3 regions of the Bradyrhizobium sp. ISRA442 genome follow, and region 3 is predicted to be linked to each of the others. Evidence: predicted binding sites of a transcription regulator. Region 3 holds the regulator's gene; each other region holds the start of a gene.
What was found. The regulator LexA, encoded in region 3, represses DNA repair genes until DNA is damaged. The targets are predictions, from matches to a motif close to TGTTCNNNNTGTGTTCNG.
Positions count from the first base shown of each region.

Region 1: a site for LexA is predicted at 3,279-3,296, ahead of ruvC (crossover junction endodeoxyribonuclease RuvC). Genes of this name have one in related genera too.
Region 2: a site for LexA is predicted at 4,223-4,240, ahead of MTR72_RS05300 (DUF3072 domain-containing protein). Genes of this name have one in related genera too.

Region 1 covers NZ_JALGCN010000019.1:1,354-7,292, forward strand. The annotation lists gene MTR72_RS29950 (methyl-accepting chemotaxis protein) at 1-155, opposite strand, end outside; gene MTR72_RS29955 (methyl-accepting chemotaxis protein) at 429-2,168, opposite strand; gene MTR72_RS29960 (YebC/PmpR family DNA-binding transcriptional regulator) at 2,382-3,128, shown strand; gene ruvC (crossover junction endodeoxyribonuclease RuvC) at 3,327-3,854, shown strand; gene ruvA (Holliday junction branch migration protein RuvA) at 3,851-4,468, shown strand; gene ruvB (Holliday junction branch migration DNA helicase RuvB) at 4,489-5,523, shown strand; gene MTR72_RS29980 (metallophosphoesterase) at 5,675-5,939, shown strand, end outside.
Region 2 covers NZ_JALGCN010000002.1:467,729-473,667, forward strand. The annotation lists gene MTR72_RS05260 (HAMP domain-containing protein) at 1-845, shown strand, start outside; gene MTR72_RS05265 (HWE histidine kinase domain-containing protein) at 859-2,349, shown strand; gene MTR72_RS05270 (hypothetical protein) at 2,346-2,567, opposite strand; gene MTR72_RS05275 (hypothetical protein) at 2,732-2,992, shown strand; gene MTR72_RS05280 (hypothetical protein) at 3,089-3,325, shown strand; gene MTR72_RS05285 (hypothetical protein) at 3,479-3,679, opposite strand; gene MTR72_RS05290 (hypothetical protein) at 3,740-3,925, opposite strand; gene MTR72_RS05295 (hypothetical protein) at 3,943-4,161, opposite strand; gene MTR72_RS05300 (DUF3072 domain-containing protein) at 4,276-4,470, shown strand; gene MTR72_RS05305 (DUF6496 domain-containing protein) at 4,558-4,812, shown strand; gene MTR72_RS05310 (hypothetical protein) at 4,896-5,258, opposite strand; gene MTR72_RS05315 (Do family serine endopeptidase) at 5,547-5,939, opposite strand, start outside.
Region 3 covers NZ_JALGCN010000007.1:187,530-193,468, reverse strand. The annotation lists gene MTR72_RS17425 (ComEC/Rec2 family competence protein) at 20-2,302, shown strand; gene MTR72_RS17420 (hypothetical protein) at 2,391-2,822, opposite strand; gene lexA (transcriptional repressor LexA) at 3,117-3,815, opposite strand; gene MTR72_RS17410 (molybdopterin molybdotransferase MoeA) at 3,991-5,202, opposite strand; gene MTR72_RS17405 (hypothetical protein) at 5,439-5,648, opposite strand; gene MTR72_RS17400 (HAD-IA family hydrolase) at 5,819-5,939, opposite strand, start outside.

The sequences.
Region 1 (5,939 bases), on a different contig from region 3:
TTCTCGACGCGACTTGCGACTTCCTGGACGTTGCCGGCGATGTCGGCGAGTTCCACGCCGAGACCGCCGATGCGGTCGGCAAGCTGGTCGATCAGTCGTTCGGCCAGCGTGCGATTGGATCCGGTGTCCAGGACTGCAAGTTGTACGACGGACATGTTCGATGAGTCCTCCAGTCAGAGCCGTTCGCCGGCCCCACGCGGCATTCCCATTTCAATTCCGACGTAAAGGGTGATTCGCGTCAATTCCGACGTAATGGGTGATTCGCGCTTCGGCGTCTTGCCTGAGCGTGCACTCAGGCACGATGAATCGTTATCGCGCTCCAGGTTTTGTTTGAGCATGATCTCCGCGCAACCGCTTCGCGTTTATCGCGAGAGAAAGCCGCTCCACACTTTTTGCGCTGGCGCGGCCCGCCTTGTTCGGATCATGCGCTAGAGTTTGTAGGCCGTCCTGAATCCGCCCCAGTGCCGGCCCTGCACGCGGATCGGGACGTCGATCTCGCGCATCATCACGGTATTGCCGTTCCCCATATCGCGCGCATAGCTCTGGATCAGGTACGAGCGCAAGTTGCGCGCCGCGGCCAGCCCTGCCGGATCGTTGAAGATGCGCCGGTTGCGGCTGTTGGCCGTGTTCCAGGCAACGTCGCCCGGCCGCTGCGGGTGCGAGTAGATATTGTTGTGCACCGGCAGGAAGCCGTTGCGATCGACCATGGCGCAGAACACCATGCGCGGCTCCCTGGCGAGAAAGGCTTCCTGGAACGGCGGCAGCGCGCGGTCGGCCCAATCCAGATATTTCGTGCGGTATTGCTGCGGATTGGTCCCGGTGATTTCCGCATAGTCGGTGTCGAAGAGGTCGTCGATCTTGACATCGCCGCGCGCGATCGCTTGCTCGAAGATCTTCGTCAGCGCGTTGCCCGCTTCCATGGCGCGGGTGACGAACTCGGTATTCTCCTCATGGATCGACCACAGCCTGTCCTCGATCTTCTCAGCTAGCACAGCAGCAGGGCTGACGAATTGCGCGCGGGCGCCGGCCTTGGACTGCTCGGTCACGCGCAGGCGGCAGGCGCCGACGCCTTCGAGCGTGCCATCGATCACCGCGTGCAGCGCGAGTCTTGCGGCGTCGGCACCGCCGATCAGCACGCCGTCCATCGCGATTTCGTAGACCGGCATCACGCCGCGTGCGCTTTCGAATTTGAGATGGCAGGGCAGCCGCTCGGTCCTGCGACGATCGTCGTGCTCGCTCTGCCTGAGCAGAACCGCGCAGCGCGACTTCAGCTTGTGCGCGAACGTGGTGACGGCCTTGCCGGCGCTGGCGACGTTCTCGCCATGGGTCTCGGCCGCCTTGGTCGCGGCGTCGATCTCGGCCGCGCTCTCGCCGACCGCGACGATGAATTGCGACGCGCTGGCGGCGTTGTCGGAGACCTCGCTGGTGGTCGCGTTCTGCTCGGCCACCGCGCCGTCGACGGTCTCGAACACGGGGCGGATCGCTTCGATCGCCTGCGAGATGCGGTGCACCGCATCGGCAGAACTGGCGGCGTCCCTTTGCAGCGCGTCGATCTTCCTGGTGATCTCTTCGGTCGCGCCCTGCGTCTGCACCGCGAGCGCCTTGACCTCGGTGGCGACGACCGCAAAGCCTTTCCCTGCCGCGCCGGCGCGCGCGGCCTCGATGGTCGAGTTGAGCGCGAGCAGCGTCGTCTGCCGCGCGATCTGCGCGATCAGGTTGACGACGTTGCCGATCGCGGCCGAGGACTCGCGCAGGCGGTCGACATTGGCGCGGGCCTCCTGCGCCGCGGCGCTGGCCTCGTCGGCGAGCTTGCCGGCCGCGCGGACCTGCGCGCCGATTCCTAGCGCGGACTGAGTGAACTTGTCGGCGGCCTCAGCGAAGGTGGATGCGGTCGACTGGGCGGCGTTGGTGCGTCCGGTCAGCGCATCCGTGCGAGCACGGATGGTGGCAAGTGTCGCTGCGGTTGCCTCCGCGCCACCGGCGACAGAATTGGCGGCACGTTCGAGCTGGCGAATCATGGCGCCGAGCTCGAGCTCCAGCAGTTCCAGGATTTCCCGGGCCGAATCGCCCTCGGTCTGGATCGGTTCGCTGACGCTGGTGGGCTCAGCGGCCTGTGCGGCTGCCGCGGCCACATCCGGCACACGCTTCCGAAAAAATGCGAACGCCATCGGGTCACTCTTGTCGGTGGACGGGCGGAGGCTATTTTCGCAAGCTGGAATGAAGTCAGGGTTAACGATGCCTCACCTCTAGGCATGATCCCTCTACGATATTACCTTAAAGGATGTGAGACCCTTTCATTCCGGTGGGTTGGCGGCCTATAAGGCCGCGCTTCCCACCCTCATTGGCGGACGACCCCAAGAGACCACTCGAAGAGACCACGCATGGCCGGACACTCCCAATTCAAGAACATCATGCACCGCAAGGGGCGGCAGGATGCGCAGAAATCGAAGATCTTCGGCAAGCTGGCGCGAGAAATCACCGTCGCGGCCAAGCTGGGGACGCCCGACCCCAACATGAACCCGCGCCTGCGCGCCGCCGTGATCGCGGCACGCCAGGAGAACATGCCGAAGGACAATATCGAGCGCGCCATCAAGAAGGCGATCGGCAGCGACGGCGAGAATTATGACGAGATCCGCTACGAGGGCTATGGCCCGGGCGGCGTCGCCGTCATCGTCGAGGCGCTGACCGACAATCGCAACCGCGCCGCTTCCGACATTCGCTCCTTCTTCACCAAATCCGGCGGCAACCTCGGCGAAACCGGCTCGGTCTCGTTCATGTTCGACCGCACCGGCATCATCGAATACGACCGCAGCGTCGCCTCCGACGACGCGGTGCTGGATGCCGCGATCGAGGCCGGCGCCGACGACGTGATCTCAAGCGAGAGCGGCCACGAGATCTACGCCTCGACCGAAAGCTATCGCGACGTTGCCAAGGCGCTGGAAGCCAAATTCGGCGAGCCGCGCAAGGCCGCGCTGATCTGGAAACCGCAGAACACGGTGTCGGTCGACGACGAGACCGGCGAGAAACTGCTCAAGCTGATGGACCTGCTCAACGAGCATGACGACGTCCAGAACGTCTACGCCAATTTCGAGGTCTCGGACGCGCTGATGGCGAAGATGGGCGGGTAGGCCAGTCCGCCCGTCCCACACTCTGCTCATCGCCCGCGAAGGCGGGCGAACCAGTATTCCAGAGGCGCCAGAGGGATACGGAGAAGCGGGGTATGACGGCATGTCTTGTGGTGGCACTCAACCACGAGACCATACTTCCCCTGTTATTTCCGTTCTGTTTCTGTTTCCCCCATGGCGGCCAGCCGCTATCACTGGCCGATGACCGCGCTCCCGATTCGCCAACCCATCCGTATCATCGGCATCGACCCCGGCCTGCGCCGTACCGGCTGGGGCGTGATCGAGGCTGAGGGCAATCGTCTGGGCTATGTCGCCTGCGGCTCGGTGGAACCGCCGGAGGGATTGCCGCTGTCGAGCCGGCTGCTCGCGATCCATGAGGGGCTTGCCGCGGTCTTGTCCGACCACAAGCCGATGGAAGCTGCAGTCGAGCAGACGTTCGTCAACAAGGATGGCGTTGCGACGCTGAAACTCGGCCAGGCCCGCGGCGTCGCCATGCTCGCGCCTGCGATGTTCGGTATCACCGTCGCCGAATACGCGCCGAACCAGGTGAAGAAAACGGTGGTCGGCGCCGGTCACGCCGACAAACACCAGATCGCGATGATGCTGAAGATATTGCTGCCGAAAGCCGAGCCGCCGTCAGCGGATGCCGCCGACGCGCTCGCCATCGCCATCACGCACGCCCATCATCGCCAGAGCACGGCGCTAAGGCTGAAAGTGGTGGGAATATGATCGGCAAGCTCAAGGGCCTGATCGATTCCTACGGCGAGGAGTTCGTCATCCTCGACGTCGGCGGTGTCGGCTATCAGGTGCACTGCTCGACGCGCACGCTGCAGCACCTGCCGTCGCCGGGTGAGGCCGCGGTGCTGTCGATCGAGACCTATGTCCGCGAGGATCAGATCAAGCTGTTCGGCTTCCGCACCGACCAGGAGCGCGAATGGTTTCGCCTGCTCCAGACCGTGCAAGGCGTCGGCGCCAAGGTTGCGCTCGCAGTGCTCGGTACGCTGTCGCCGGCCGATCTCGCCAACGCGATCGCGCTGCGCGACAAGGCCGCGGTGTCGCGCACTCCGGGCGTCGGTCCGAAGGTCGCCGAGCGCATCGTCACCGAATTGAAGGACAAGGCGCCTGCCTTCGCCAATATCGATCCTGCCGTCGTACACCTCGCCGGCGTCGTCGACGACCAGCGTGCGCCGCGCCCGGTGGCGGACGCGATCTCCGCGCTGGTCAATCTCGGCTACGGCCAGCCGCAGGCAGCCGCGGCCATCGCATCGGCCTCGCGCAGTGCCGGTGAAGGCGCCGAGACGGCGCAGTTGATCCGGCTCGGGCTGAAGGAGCTCGCGAAGTGAGCGACGCGAAAGCCTCCCGCATGGTCTCGCCCGAGCGCCGCAGCGACGATGTCGGCGACACCGCGATGCGTCCGCAGTCGCTCACCGATTTCGTCGGCCAGAAGCAGGCGCGCAAGAATCTTTCGGTGTTCATCGAGGCGGCGCGGAAGCGCGGCGAAGCGTTGGACCATGTGCTGTTCGTCGGCCCGCCCGGCCTCGGCAAGACCACGTTGGCGCAGATCGTGGCCAAGGAGCTCGGCGTCGGCTTCCGCGCCACATCAGGCCCCGTGATCGCCAGGGCCGGCGATCTCGCCGCGCTCCTCACCAACCTCGAAGAGCGCGACGTGCTCTTCATCGACGAGATTCATCGCCTGAGCCCTGCGGTGGAAGAGGTGCTCTATCCTGCGATGGAGGACTTTCAGCTCGACCTGATCATCGGCGAGGGCCCGGCGGCGCGCTCGGTCAAGATCGAGCTGTCGAAATTCACCCTCGTCGGCGCCACCACGCGCGCCGGCCTTCTCACCAATCCCTTGCGCGATCGCTTCGGCATTCCGGTCCGGCTCAATTTCTACACGATCGAGGAATTGGAAAGCATCGTCACCCGCGGTGCGCGCGTGCTCAATGTCGGCATGAGCCCGGACGGTGCCAACGAGATCGCGCGCCGCGCCCGCGGCACGCCGCGCATCGCCGGCCGCCTGTTGCGCCGCGTGCGCGATTTTGCCTCGGCCGCGAATGCCGACAGGATCGACCGCAAGATCGCCGATCACGCGCTCAGCGCGCTCGAGGTCGACGCCGCTGGTCTCGATGCGATGGATCGCCGCTATCTCACGACCATCGCGCTGAACTATGGCGGCGGCCCGGTCGGCGTGGAGACGATGGCCGCGGCGCTGTCCGAGCCGCGCGATGCGATCGAAGACATCATCGAGCCTTATCTCATCCAGTGCGGTTATCTGCAGCGCACCCCGCGCGGCCGCCTGCTCACCTCGCACGCCTTCCGCCATCTCGGCCTCACCGAGCCCAACCGCGATCCGGCGCAATTTGGCCTGTTCGGCACCGATCAGGCCGAGGACGACTGACTGCCGCAGTCACTGGATGCCTTGGCCGGGCGCGAGCGCTGGTGGCTTCTGCGCAGACGGTCTGCACAAAGGTGCAGATGGTCTGCACGAATGCACCCCAATTCCGCTCCAATCGGACCGCATCAAGGAGCCCGCATCACGACGGGCCTTCATGATCTCTCGGCGACATCTCATCCGTTCCATCGGCGGCCTCTCAGCCCTCGGCGTGTCGACCGCCGCCTACGGTGTCGGCGTCGAGCCGGTGCTGCGGCTTCGCGTCACCCGCTATCGTCCGACCCCGCGGCAATGGCCGGCGGATTTTCCGCTGAAGATCGCCGTGATCGCGGACATCCATGCCTGCGATCCCTGGATGTCGCTGGAGCGGATCGAAGCCATCGTCGACCGCACCAACGCGCTGAATGCCGATCTCATCGTGC
Region 2 (5,939 bases), on a different contig from region 3:
CCGCGCTGACACAGATCAAGGAATATGCACGGCCGCGGCGCAAGCGGCTCCTGATCGTCGAGGACAACGAGGCCGAGCAGCTCTCGATCCGCGAGCTCCTGCATCACGACGACATTGAGATCGTGGCGACCGACACCGGCGCCGGCGCGCTCTCGACGCTGCGCGAGCAGCCCTGCGACTGCGTGGTGCTGGACCTGCGGCTGCCCGACATGAGCGGCTTCGACGTGCTGGACGAGATCCGCAACGACCAAATGCTGTCGAACATCCCCGTGGTCGTATTCACCGGCCGCGAGCTCTCGGCGGAGGAGGATGCGGAACTGCACACCATGGCGCGCAGCATCGTGGTCAAGGGCGTGGAGTCACCGGAACGCTTGCTCGACGAGACCGCGCTGTTCCTTCACCGCGTCATCACCGAACTTCCGGTCGAAAAGCAGCGCATGCTGGAGAAGCTGAACAGTTCCGACGAGGACCTGGTCGGCAAGACCGCGCTGCTCGTCGACGACGATGCCCGCAACATCTTCGCGCTGTCGAGCGTGCTCGAACGGCGCGGCATGAAAGTGCTGACGGCGACGACCGGCAGCGAGGCGGTGACGCTGGTCGATTCCAACCCGGAGATCGCGATCGTGCTGATGGACATCATGATGCCGCAGATGGATGGCTATCAGACCATCGGCGTGATCCGCGAGAACCCAGCCTTCTCCCGCGTGCCGATCATCGCGCTCACGGCAAAGGCGATGAAAGGCGACCGCGAGAAATGCCTGGAAGCCGGCGCGTCCGACTACCTCGCCAAACCCGTCAATACTGATCAATTGCTGCTTGCGATCCGCATGTGGCTGCATCGCTGAGTGGGATCCGCGAATGGACCACGAAAAGGTCAACATCCTCCTCGTCGACGATCAGCCGGCCAAGCTGCTCGCCTACGAGGTGATCCTGAAGGACCTCGGTGAGAACCTCGTAATCGCCTCGTCGGGCCGCGAGGCGCTGGAAGTCCTACTGAAGACCGAGATCGCAGTGATCCTGGTCGACGTCTGTATGCCTGAGCTCGACGGCTTCGAGCTTGCCGCGATGATCCGGGAACATCCGCGCTTTCAGAAGACCGCGATGATCTTCATCTCGGCGATCCAGGTCTCCGACATCGACCGGCTGCGCGGCTATGAGATGGGTGCGGTCGACTACGTTCCGGTGCCCGTCGTGCCGGAGGTGCTGCGCGCCAAGATCAAGGTATTTGCCGAGCTCTACCGCAAGACGCGCGAGCTCGAGCGGCTGAATCAGGAGCTCGAGGACCGCGTTCGCGCCCGCACGGCCGAGCTGGAAAACTCCACCGCGAAGCTGCGCGAGAGCGAGCAGCGGCGCAGCATGGCCATAGCCGCCGGCAAGATGGGATCCTGGGACTGGGACTGGATCAACGGCGACTGGATGTGGGACGAAGGCCAGTACCGCATCTTCGGCGTAACGCCAGAGACGTTCAACGTCAGCTCGGCGAACATCCAGGCCCTGCTCCACCCCGATGACGTCGATCAGTTCCGCCAGGCAATTTCTGCATTCAACACCGGTGCGCGATCCTATGAGGGCGAGTTCCGCGTCAGCCGGCCCGACGGCGAGGTGCGTTGGTGCGTCGGCACGGCGGCCGCGACGGTCGACGCAAGCGGCCGGGTGGTGCGCGTGAGCGGCGTCACCGTCGACATTACCGAGCGCAAGCTCGCCGAGGAGCGGCAGAATCTTCTGGCGCGGGAAGTCGATCATCGCGCCAAGAATGCTCTGGCGCTGGCGCAGTCGATCGTGCGCCTCACCCGCGCCGACGAGGTCAAGGCCTATGTCAACGCGGTCGAGGGGCGCATCAATGCACTGGCGCGCGTGCACACCATTTTGTCGCTGTCGAGCTGGCAGGGTGCCGAACTCTCCAAGCTGATCGAGGAGGAGCTCGCGCCCTACTCGCTCGGCGGGCAGATCAAGCTCGCGGGCCCCGAGGTTCAGTTGCTGCCTGCCACCGCACAGACGCTGGCGCTGGCGCTGCATGAGCTGTTCACCAATTCAGCGAAGTATGGCGCGCTCTCGACACGCTCGGGACGGCTCGCGATCGGCTGGCAGGTCGAAAACGACGTCCTTTCATTGACCTGGGAGGAATCCGGTGGCCCAATGGTCAGGACGCCGAAATCTCGCGGCTTTGGCACGCGGAGCCTGCTCGCCAGCGTCGAATCCCAGCTCGGCGGACATGCCCAATTCGATTGGCGTGCCGAAGGACTGCTCTGCCGGCTGGAGGTACCGCTGACGCCGAGGGCTGCAACGTCGACCTCACCAGCGCAGCTCGACGCGGCCCCCTCCGGCCAGCTTCAACGCGCGTCGGGTTAGCGCGAGGCGGCCGTCCTCATTCGCTGCACCGGACGCGGTTCGTCCGCGACGCGTCCTTCGAGCCAGGCTTCGGTTTGGGCCAGATCGCGCAACGCCTGCGCATAACGCCTTGCCGCGCGCTGCTCCGCGCCACGCGGCAGCTTGCGCGCCTTTCGCAGCATTTCGGCGGCCGCGTTGCGATAGGCTAGCGAGCGATACAGATAGACCACCTTTCCCATGATCACATGTCCCTTTTCTTTCTCCGGGACATCCTCGCAAGCCCGGCATGAACGTCGGATGAAGCCTCGCGTGACATTTCGTTCATCGGCCGGGAACTCGCCATCATCAGCCGCGTTTCCATGATCATCAGCCGCGTTTCCATGCAGTTCATGGTGGCGGTTCCATGCGCACGAAGAAAAAGCCGTCCGGCCTGATTTCCCCCACCGGTGCCATCAAGGTGATGACACATGCGATGATGGGCGCCGCGCTGGGACTGCTCTTTGGCCTGATCCTCATACTGGCGAATCCAGCGGTAGCCACCCTGCTCAACAATGGTGGAAGTCCGGCGATTTTCGGCTTCGTCATCACGCTGGTGACGACATTTGCGATCGGCGCAGCCCTGACGGGAGCCGTGTTCATTCTCGTCGAGGACAAGGAATTTTGAAGCGCACGTGGAGGGTGCGAACGCGCTTTGATCGGAACTCTTGCGAAGTGCGGAGGTTGGCTGCCTGCGTCAATCTAACTCAGGGAGTTCCCACGCATGAAGACGACCAAGCTCGCTCTCGCCGTGATGTTGGCAACCGGCCTCGCCGCCGCGCCGTTCGCAGCGCAGGCCAAGTCGCACAAGGCCAAACATCAATCGTCGACGACGTCATCGCAGACGACGGGCGCCAACATGAAGTCCAAGGGTGGCGACGTCTCCGGCCAAGGCGGTTCTGGTCCTGGATCCGACCAAGGCGGCACCATGACGAACAAGGGCATGAGCAACACCAAGTAAGCTCCTGCCGGAAAGACACGCAAAAGCCCCGCGATGACGCGGGGCTTTCCCGTTGAGCAATCAGCCGGTCTGCATCTCAAGCGGCGCTGCGCTGGAAATCGCGGATGGAGCCATCGTTCCCAATCGGGCGCGCACATGGATGTGCAGGAGTTCTCAGCGCCACATCGTCGGCGCTGCGGTCAGAGCATCCCGACCGGCCTGCCTCAAATCCTCCGGCGAGCAACGATCGCTTTGCACGGCTTCGCGCAGTTTCGCGGCGACGCGCTCGCGCGTCGCGATCGCGGAGAGCGGTACGTCGGCGCAGACCTCGTCGAGAACGGCCTGCAGCAGAGATGTCAGTTCGGCATCCGGCATCAGCGAACTCCGACGTGTCGCGTTGCGCGCACGCTTTAGCTGCTTCGGATGTCAGTGATGTTAAGCCGGGCGCCTTTCGGGATTTGTCTTGACGAGCTGATCGAGCTGCGCCCGCTTGCGCGAGATCAGGAGCTGGGCCGCCGCATGGTCCAGGCCCTCGCGCTGCAATTGGCGGACAGCGGAGCCCAGTTCGAGAATCTCCGCGCGCAGTTTCAGAATCCGGTACGTGTCCGGGTCTTCGTCCATTGCGCGCCTCCAAAGTCTCAACGGCGCGCAATCGCGCGTGCCGCTTTACCATCCTTCATCGGGCGGTGACGCATTCGGTTGGCAAGGTCGGGCAAGACATCTCCGCCGCCGGCCGCCTTCCACTCGCTGATCAAGAGATTGATCTTCCGCCGTAAGCCGATCTGCTCCAGCGCCCGTTCAGTGCAATCGCGATCGCGATTAAGGAGCTCGCGAACGGACGCCTCAACATCGGCCATCTTCAGCCTCAAGGCACTGATTTTACGTCGAATTTCATTAATTCTGTTGTCCACGGCTTGTTAGAACAAAATAAGAACATATAGTCAAGTCACGATTCAGGACGGAGAATGGACATGCAGCTTCAAGGTAAATACGACGCCAAGATCTTTCTCACGGAGCAGATGACGCGGGCTCAGGGGCTCAAGCTGAAACGGCTGAGCGAAGAGGCCTACCAGCCCGCACAATATGCGCGGGACCTCTCGTTCGCCGAAGCCGCACGACGCATTCACGCGCTGGAGGCGGAGATCGAGCTGGCGAATTCGTTCTAGGCCGCTTGCGCTTGTAGACGCTTTACGCACGCTTTCGGAACCAATGTCTGCCGCGAACGGTTCTCCCTCTGCCGAAGGAGGACATTCATGGCACGCAAGGCAAAGAAACGGCGCTATTCGCGCAGCTCCGGCCAAGACGTCGAAAGTGAGGTGCGACGCTACAAGAAGGGTACCGCGAAGAGCGGCCGCGGCGGTCGTGGCGGACGCGTGAAGAGCCGCAAGCAGGCGATCGCAATCGGACTCTCGAAGGCGCGCAAGAAGGGCAAGAAGGTCCCGAAGAAGAAGACCACGAGGAAGACATCGAAGACGCGGAAGTCGTCAAAGAAGAAGCGCTCACGCTAAGACGAGATTCGGCAAGGCGCGTGAGCAGCGCGCCCCTCGCCCAAGATCGACAATCCTTCAGATCAATCGCTCAGATCACGCTGTCAGATCATGCTGCCCGGCATGAAGCAGCGAATCGAGATGCCGAATGCAGTCTTGACCGGCCACACCATGGTGCGACCGGCGAGGTTTGGCTCGGTGATCACGGCCTCGTCCGGCACCTCGACCCATTGCCCCTCGAGCCGCACCCGATAGTGTCCGTTGTGCGATTCCCAGTCGGGGTCGGCGACGGCGACACCATCGGCATCCGAACAACAGGGACCGAGATGGCTGCGCAAGCTGTCAAACCACGGCTTGAGCGGAGAATCGGTGTAGCGGCCATCGTCGCGGCTCAGCGCGCCGTGGGTACTGAGCACCACCAGCGCGATCAGCAGCGCGCCCCTGCCGAAGCCCCGCAATCGATCCATTGTCGGCACCGATCTATGTAGAAGTCCGGTTCCACAAAGCGGCAGTTCGACCGAAGTTCCGCTGCAGAACCGTCGTTCGCCCGCGAGCCGCGGTCGCAGCTCGCATCATCGCTCAAGTCAACGTGCTGTTTTGGGCGGAACCCTGTCTGAGGGGTTCCGTTAACGCGAATGTTATCGGTCCGCGCCGCCTTGCCCCGGAATTTCGACCCTGCGCCACGTCCATCACCGAGCAGGACGAATACGAAAGAGGCGGCCGTCCGGCCGCCTCCTCTTTACGATCGGATTCGTTCAGGCGAGCGGCACGGCGACAAATCGCGTGGCGTCGGCGCTCTTCACCTGCAGCAGCACACTGCGCTTGCCGGACGACTTCGCCTGCATCAGCTCCGAGCGGACGTCGCCGACATTGGCGACGGCCTTGCCGCCGACATTGAGAATGATGTCGCCGGTCTGGATTCCGCGCTGCGCCGCCGGCCCCTGCGGGTCAACCTCGGTGACGACAACGCCCTTCTGGCCTGCACCCTGCACGTCGCCGGCCGGCGCCAGGCTGAGGCCAAGGCGCGGCGTGCCGGCATTCGGCTGGGCCTTGCCTTCATCAGCTTTGTCGTTTCCGTTGGCCTGCCGCTCGTTCGGCAGCGCGCCGAGCGCGAGCGTCACCGTCTTGCTCTCGCCCTTATGCCAGAC
Region 3 (5,939 bases):
TATCGCAAGGTGCAGGGGAATGGCGGAGCCGGGCCGGCCAGTGCGGTCCCAGGGGGTAGTAGCCGGAACGTGGCCGGTCGGCCGCGCCGCACCAGCCGGTGGCCTGGTGCCGGCGGACCTCGGCCGCTGGTCGTTGCTTGCGGACACATTGCGGGCCTGGGCGCGTGCCGAAGCGGGCGCGGGGCGGCTGCTGCCGTGGGTGCCCGTGGCGTTCGGCACCGGCATCGCGCTCTATTTCGCTGCCGATCACGAGCCGGTGCTCTGGGCGACCGCGACCATGGCCTTGCTGCTGATGGTTGGCGCCGTTCTGTTGCGCCGCAGCCGGCTATTTGTCGTGGCAATCATGGTCGCCGCCGCAGCGGCCGGTTTTGCCATGGCGACCTGGAAGACCGCGCGCATCGCGCACACCGTGCTGGCAAAGCCGCTCTATTCCGTGTCGTTGTCGGGCTTCGTCGAGACCCGCGACATCCGCGAGCGCACCGACCGTTTCGTGCTGCGCGTCACCGGCATGGAGGCCCAGCGCAGCGACGTCACGCTCGAACGCGTCCGCCTCTCGGTGCGCAAGGGCACTGCGCCCGAAGTCGGCAGCTTCGTGCAGTTGAAGGCGCGGCTGATGCCGCCGCTCTCGCCCCTGCGTCCCGGCAGCTACGATTTCTCCCGCGACATGTTCTTCCAGGGTATCGGCGCCTCCGGCTTCGTGATGGGTACGATCACGGCTTCCGCGCCGCCCGACGGCGGAGGCTTGCGACTGCGCTATGCAGCCTTCATGCAGGGGCTGCGCGATGCCATCGATGCGCGCATCCGCGCCACGCTCGACGGCGACAATCGCGCGATCGCCACTGCGCTGCTCACCGGCCGGCGCGATGCGATCACCACGCCGGTGAACGATGCCATGTTCATCTCCGGCCTCGGCCATGTGCTCTCGATTTCGGGTTATCACATGGCGGTCGTCGCCGGCGTCGTCTTCTTCGCGATCCGCGCATTGCTCGCGCTGATCCCGGGTCTGGCCGTCAGCTTTCCGATCAAGAAGTGGTCGGCCGCTGCCGCGCTCGTCGCCGCGGCGTTCTATCTGTTGCTCTCCGGCGCGGAGGTCGCGACCCAAAGATCGTTTTTCATGACCGCAGTGGTGCTGATCGCGGTCATGGTCGATCGCCGAGCCATCACGTTCCGCACGCTGGCGGTGGCCGCGCTGATCGTGCTTGCGGTCGCGCCGGAGGCGCTGGTGCATCCGAGCTTCCAGATGTCGTTTGCGGCAACGCTTGGGCTGGTTGCGCTGGTGCAGATCGGCATGCCGAACCTGTTTGCCTCACCCGATCATTCGGCGACGGCGCGGATTGCGCTGTGGGGCGGCCGTGAGATCGCCATGCTGTTCCTGGCCTCGCTGATCGCGGGCTTTGCGACCACGCCCTATGCCGCCTTCCACTTTCACCGCGTCACGCCGTTCGGTGTGCTCGCGAACCTCGCGGCGATGCCGGTGGTCTCGGCGCTGGTGATGCCGGCCGGGCTGTTGGGATTGATCGCAGCGCCGTTCGGGCTCGACGGCGTGTTCTGGTGGCTGATGGGTGTCGGCATCGACTGGATGGTCGTGGTCGCGCAGTGGGTTGCGAATCTTCCGGGCGCGGTCGGCCGCATTGCCGCTTTCGGCATCGCCCCGCTGATCGCGGCGAGCATCGGCATCGTCCTGATGGGCCTGTTGCGCACGCCCTTGCGCTGGACCGGTGCGCTCGTGCTGGTCGCAGCGATTGTGTGGGCGGTGTCCGTGCGCCAGCCGGACGTCCTGATCGCAGGCGACGGGCGTAACATCGCAGTGCGCGGCAGCGACGGCCGCTTGCATCTCATCGCGGCGAACAAGGACGCGTTCCTCGCCAAGGAGTGGCTTGCGGCCGATGCCGATCCGCGCAGCGCCGGTGATGCATCGCTCGGTAGCGGCGTGTCATGCGACGAATCCGGATGCGTGACCCCGCTCGCCGACGGCCGCCTGATCGCGCTGGCGCTGCGCGTGGATGCGCTCTCGGATGATTGCAGCCGGGCTGCGCTGGTGGTGACAGCGAGACCCGCGCCGCCCGATTGTGCGGCGATGGTGGTCGACCGGGATCGTCTCATGAGCCAGGGCGGCTTGGCGCTCGCGCGCCGCGGCGACGGCTTTGCGGTGCAGGCGGTGAGGGCGAGGGGCGCAAATCGCCCCTGGTCGCCGGCAATCGCCGGCGATGGCTATTATGAACCAAACCTCGCGCCACGGCCGGCCGCACCGCGCTCCAGGGACGCAACGCCGTCGGAGGCCGACCTTCAGGTCGAGGACTGACGCATGATCCGGAAAAGTGTGTAGCGTTTTTCCCTTCGCGACAAACGCGGAATGCGTTTGCGCGGAGATCATGCTCAAATATTACGCGTCAGCCGATCGGCAGGCGCGTAACGGTCGGCTGCGGCCTGTCAGCGGCGACTTGCGGCTTGTGCTCACCGGCCGGCTGGGTCACCGGCAATTGCAGCACGGTTGCGCGCTGGCCTTCGACGAGCTGCGTCACCAGCACATATTTGCCGTCGGGGAATTCGATCGCGTCATGATGGCGATCGGGAATGTGCGGATCGACTTTGCCGAACTTGCCGACGCGGGAGTTGATGGTGCGCGTCCAGATCCAGCGATTGTCGTAGCGGACGTTGTCGGCGAAGGCGAGCTCCGTTCCCGGCAGCAGGCAGACCGCGACGGAGAGATCGGCTTCCGAAGCGAAGCCGCGCGTCGAGGTGCCGCGGAAGGTTGTCGTGACGATCGTCTCACCGACCTGGGCGGGACGGGTCGCGACGGCATGCAGGCTGTAGTCACACATCGCAAGTGCTCCTCATAAGAGATAGCGACCCGTGCCCCCGGAGGCCCAGGCCTCTATCAGGAAGGCTCCGATGATATGCGATGTTGAGGGCAAATCTGCGACTTGCGTGCAGACCTGCCGATCACATTATCTTTTCTGCGTTGAGCAAGAGCCTTTGGAACAAAGCAGGCTCGTGCGAATTTTCTTCTGTTGCGCTCGTCGAGATCAATCCTGAATTCACCGGCGCTGCACAACACGCGGCGGAGGTCGATTGCTCCACGCGACTTGCATCGGCTCACGCCTCGCCGAAGACGCTCAGTATTTCCGGTACAGCCCGATCAGCTTGCCCTGAATCTTTACGCGGTTCGGCGGCAGGATGCGCACCTCGTAGGCCGCATTGGCCGGCTCGAGCGCGATCGAGGCGCCGCGCCGGCGGAAGCGTTTCAGGGTCGCTTCCTCGTCGTCGATCAGGGCCACCACGATGTCGCCGGTGTCGGCGCTCTCGTTGCGCTGGATCAGCGCCATGTCGCCGTCGAGGATGCCGGCCTCCACCATCGAATCGCCGCGCACTTCGAGCGCGTAATGCTCGCCCGAGCCGAGCATGTCCGGCGGTACGCTGATGGTGTGGCTGCGGGTCTGCAAGGCCTCGATCGGCGTGCCCGCCGCGATGCGGCCCATCACGGGCACAGCGACCGGACGTTCACCCTCGTCCACGGGGGCGCTGGAGCCGCGTACCTTACCGAGATTGCCTTCGATGACGCTCGGCGTGAAGCCGCGCCGATTGCCGGCCGCGGCCTGAAGCTCGGGCAGCTTGATCACTTCGATGGCGCGGGCACGATTGGGCAGGCGGCGGATGAAGCCGCGCTCCTCGAGTGCGGTGATCAGGCGATGGATGCCCGACTTCGAGCGCAGATCGAGCGCGTCCTTCATCTCGTCGAAGGAGGGCGGCACGCCGCTTTCCTTCAGGCGTTCGCTGATGAACCGCAGAAGCTCGTATTGTTTGCGCGTTAACATCTCGACCAAATCCCCCGGTTGATGTCGTTCGATTCCGAGACGCTGAAGTTAGCGGCGCACCGCTAGATGCTCGAAACAAATCATGAACGGACACTATATGTTCGATATGTGTTCCGCAACTGCTTAATTTTGCGTGAACACGATAAACTTCGCGGAACACGCGCGGCCGGCTCGTTCAAGCGGGCAGCCGCAACACCTCGCAGGGCGCGCCTGCTTCGGCCTTCGGCGCGAACGGCGGCCGCACGAGAAGTGCCTGTGCCGCAGCGAGATTTGCAAGCAGAGAAGAGTCCTGATTGTTGACGGGAACCGCGACCAGCGTGCCGTCGTCGCGCTCTTCGAGGCGCACGCGAAGATAGTCCTCGCGCATGTCGTTGGCGGCGAGCTCGCCCCCGACTACGGCGCGCTCGCGGCGGTGGTGAACGGGCTGACGGCCCGCAAGCGCGCGAATCAACGGCACCATGAACAGGAAGGCGCAAACGTAAGACGAGACCGGATTGCCGGGCAGGCCGATCACGCGCATCGCGCCGAGATGGCCATGCATCATCGGCTTGCCCGGCCGCATCGCGATCTTCCAGAACGCCATCGCAATGCCCTCGGCCTTGAGCGCCTGCTGGACCAGATCGTGATCGCCGACCGACGCACCGCCGGTCGTGATCAGGACGTCGGCGCCGGTTTCGCGGGCGGAGCGGATACCGGCGGTGGTGGCCTCCAGGGTGTCGGCGGCGATCCCAAGGTCGATCGTGTCGGCGCCCTCCCGGCGCGCCAGCGCGTGGATCGCATAGCCGTTGGAATAGACGATCTGGCCGGGGCCGGGTGTTGTGCCCGGCATCACCAGCTCATCGCCGGTGGCGAGGATTGCGACCTTCGGGCGGCGGCGGACGGGAAGGTCAGGATGGTTCATACCGGCGGCGAGGGCCAGGCTTCGCTCGGTGAGGCGGGCGCCTGCCCGTAGCAGCACGTCGCCCTCGGAAAAGTCGACGCCGGCGCGCCGGATATGCCGTCCGGCGACGGCGGCCTCCTTGATCGTGATGCGCTTGCCGTCCGCGACCGTGTCCTCCTGGATCACGACGGCATCTGCGCCGTTGGGAATCACGCCGCCGGTGAAGATCCGGACCGCCTCGCCGGCACCCAGCGTTGGCGCGAACGGCCGGCCCGCCGCGACCTCGCCGATCACGCTGAGCTGCGCATCGACCTTGGCCGCATCGCTCGCGCGCACGGCATAGCCGTCCATCGCCGACATTGCCTGGGGGGGCTGCGTACGCCGGGCGGTGACGTCGCGTGCCAGTACGCGGTGAAAGGCGCCTTCCAGCGCGATCATCTCTTCGGATAGCGGCTCCACGCCGGCCAGCACCGCGGCAAGCGCGTCAGAAACCGGCATCAGGGCCACGGGCGAAATCTCCTGCTTGGCAAGTCGATTGGCAAATCGAACCGTCTCGGCGTCAAGGGTTCTAGCCGAGCGCGTGCGCCGAAGCAAAACCCGGCGTCCGGACGAACGATCGTGCCGGCTTCTACGCTTGTGAGATGATTGGATTCAGGTCCGGTGCGACATGATCTGGATGACGCTGCAGACTGGCACCCGCGCAGCGATCGCAAGAACGAAAGCAACAAGGGCCATGGTCAACATCAATCCGCTCCCGTCGGCTCGTTCCGACTAGCATCCTTGGCCACATCGGGCGCGTTGGGACTTTGATCCTTGTCGGGCAGGGGATCGGCCTGCGATTTCAGATCGGCGGCCTTGCTAATCAGCTTGGCTGAGAGATCCGAGTCCGACGTGGTTCTGGCGAATTCGAGCAGGAGAGAGGCTTGCTTGGTGAGGTAGGCTTTACCCAACACGACGATCAGTCCGATGTAGAAATCCCCGACGAACTCAAGAGTCCGGAATCAGGCATTCCGTTCCAGGAACTCTGCACAAAAATGCACAAAGTGATTTGGTTCCTCGTCGCGGGCCGATGGGTTCCCGTGAACGTCGGCAGGATCAAGCAAAGCCACCAGAACGCCGGCCCTCAGATCCCCAGCGCCGTCAGCGCATGTCCGACGTCGGTGGGCGAGGTCACGTGTACCGCCGTCAGTCCGCGCGCCCGCGCCCCTTCGATGTTCTCGGCGAGGTCGTCAAAGAAGACGATC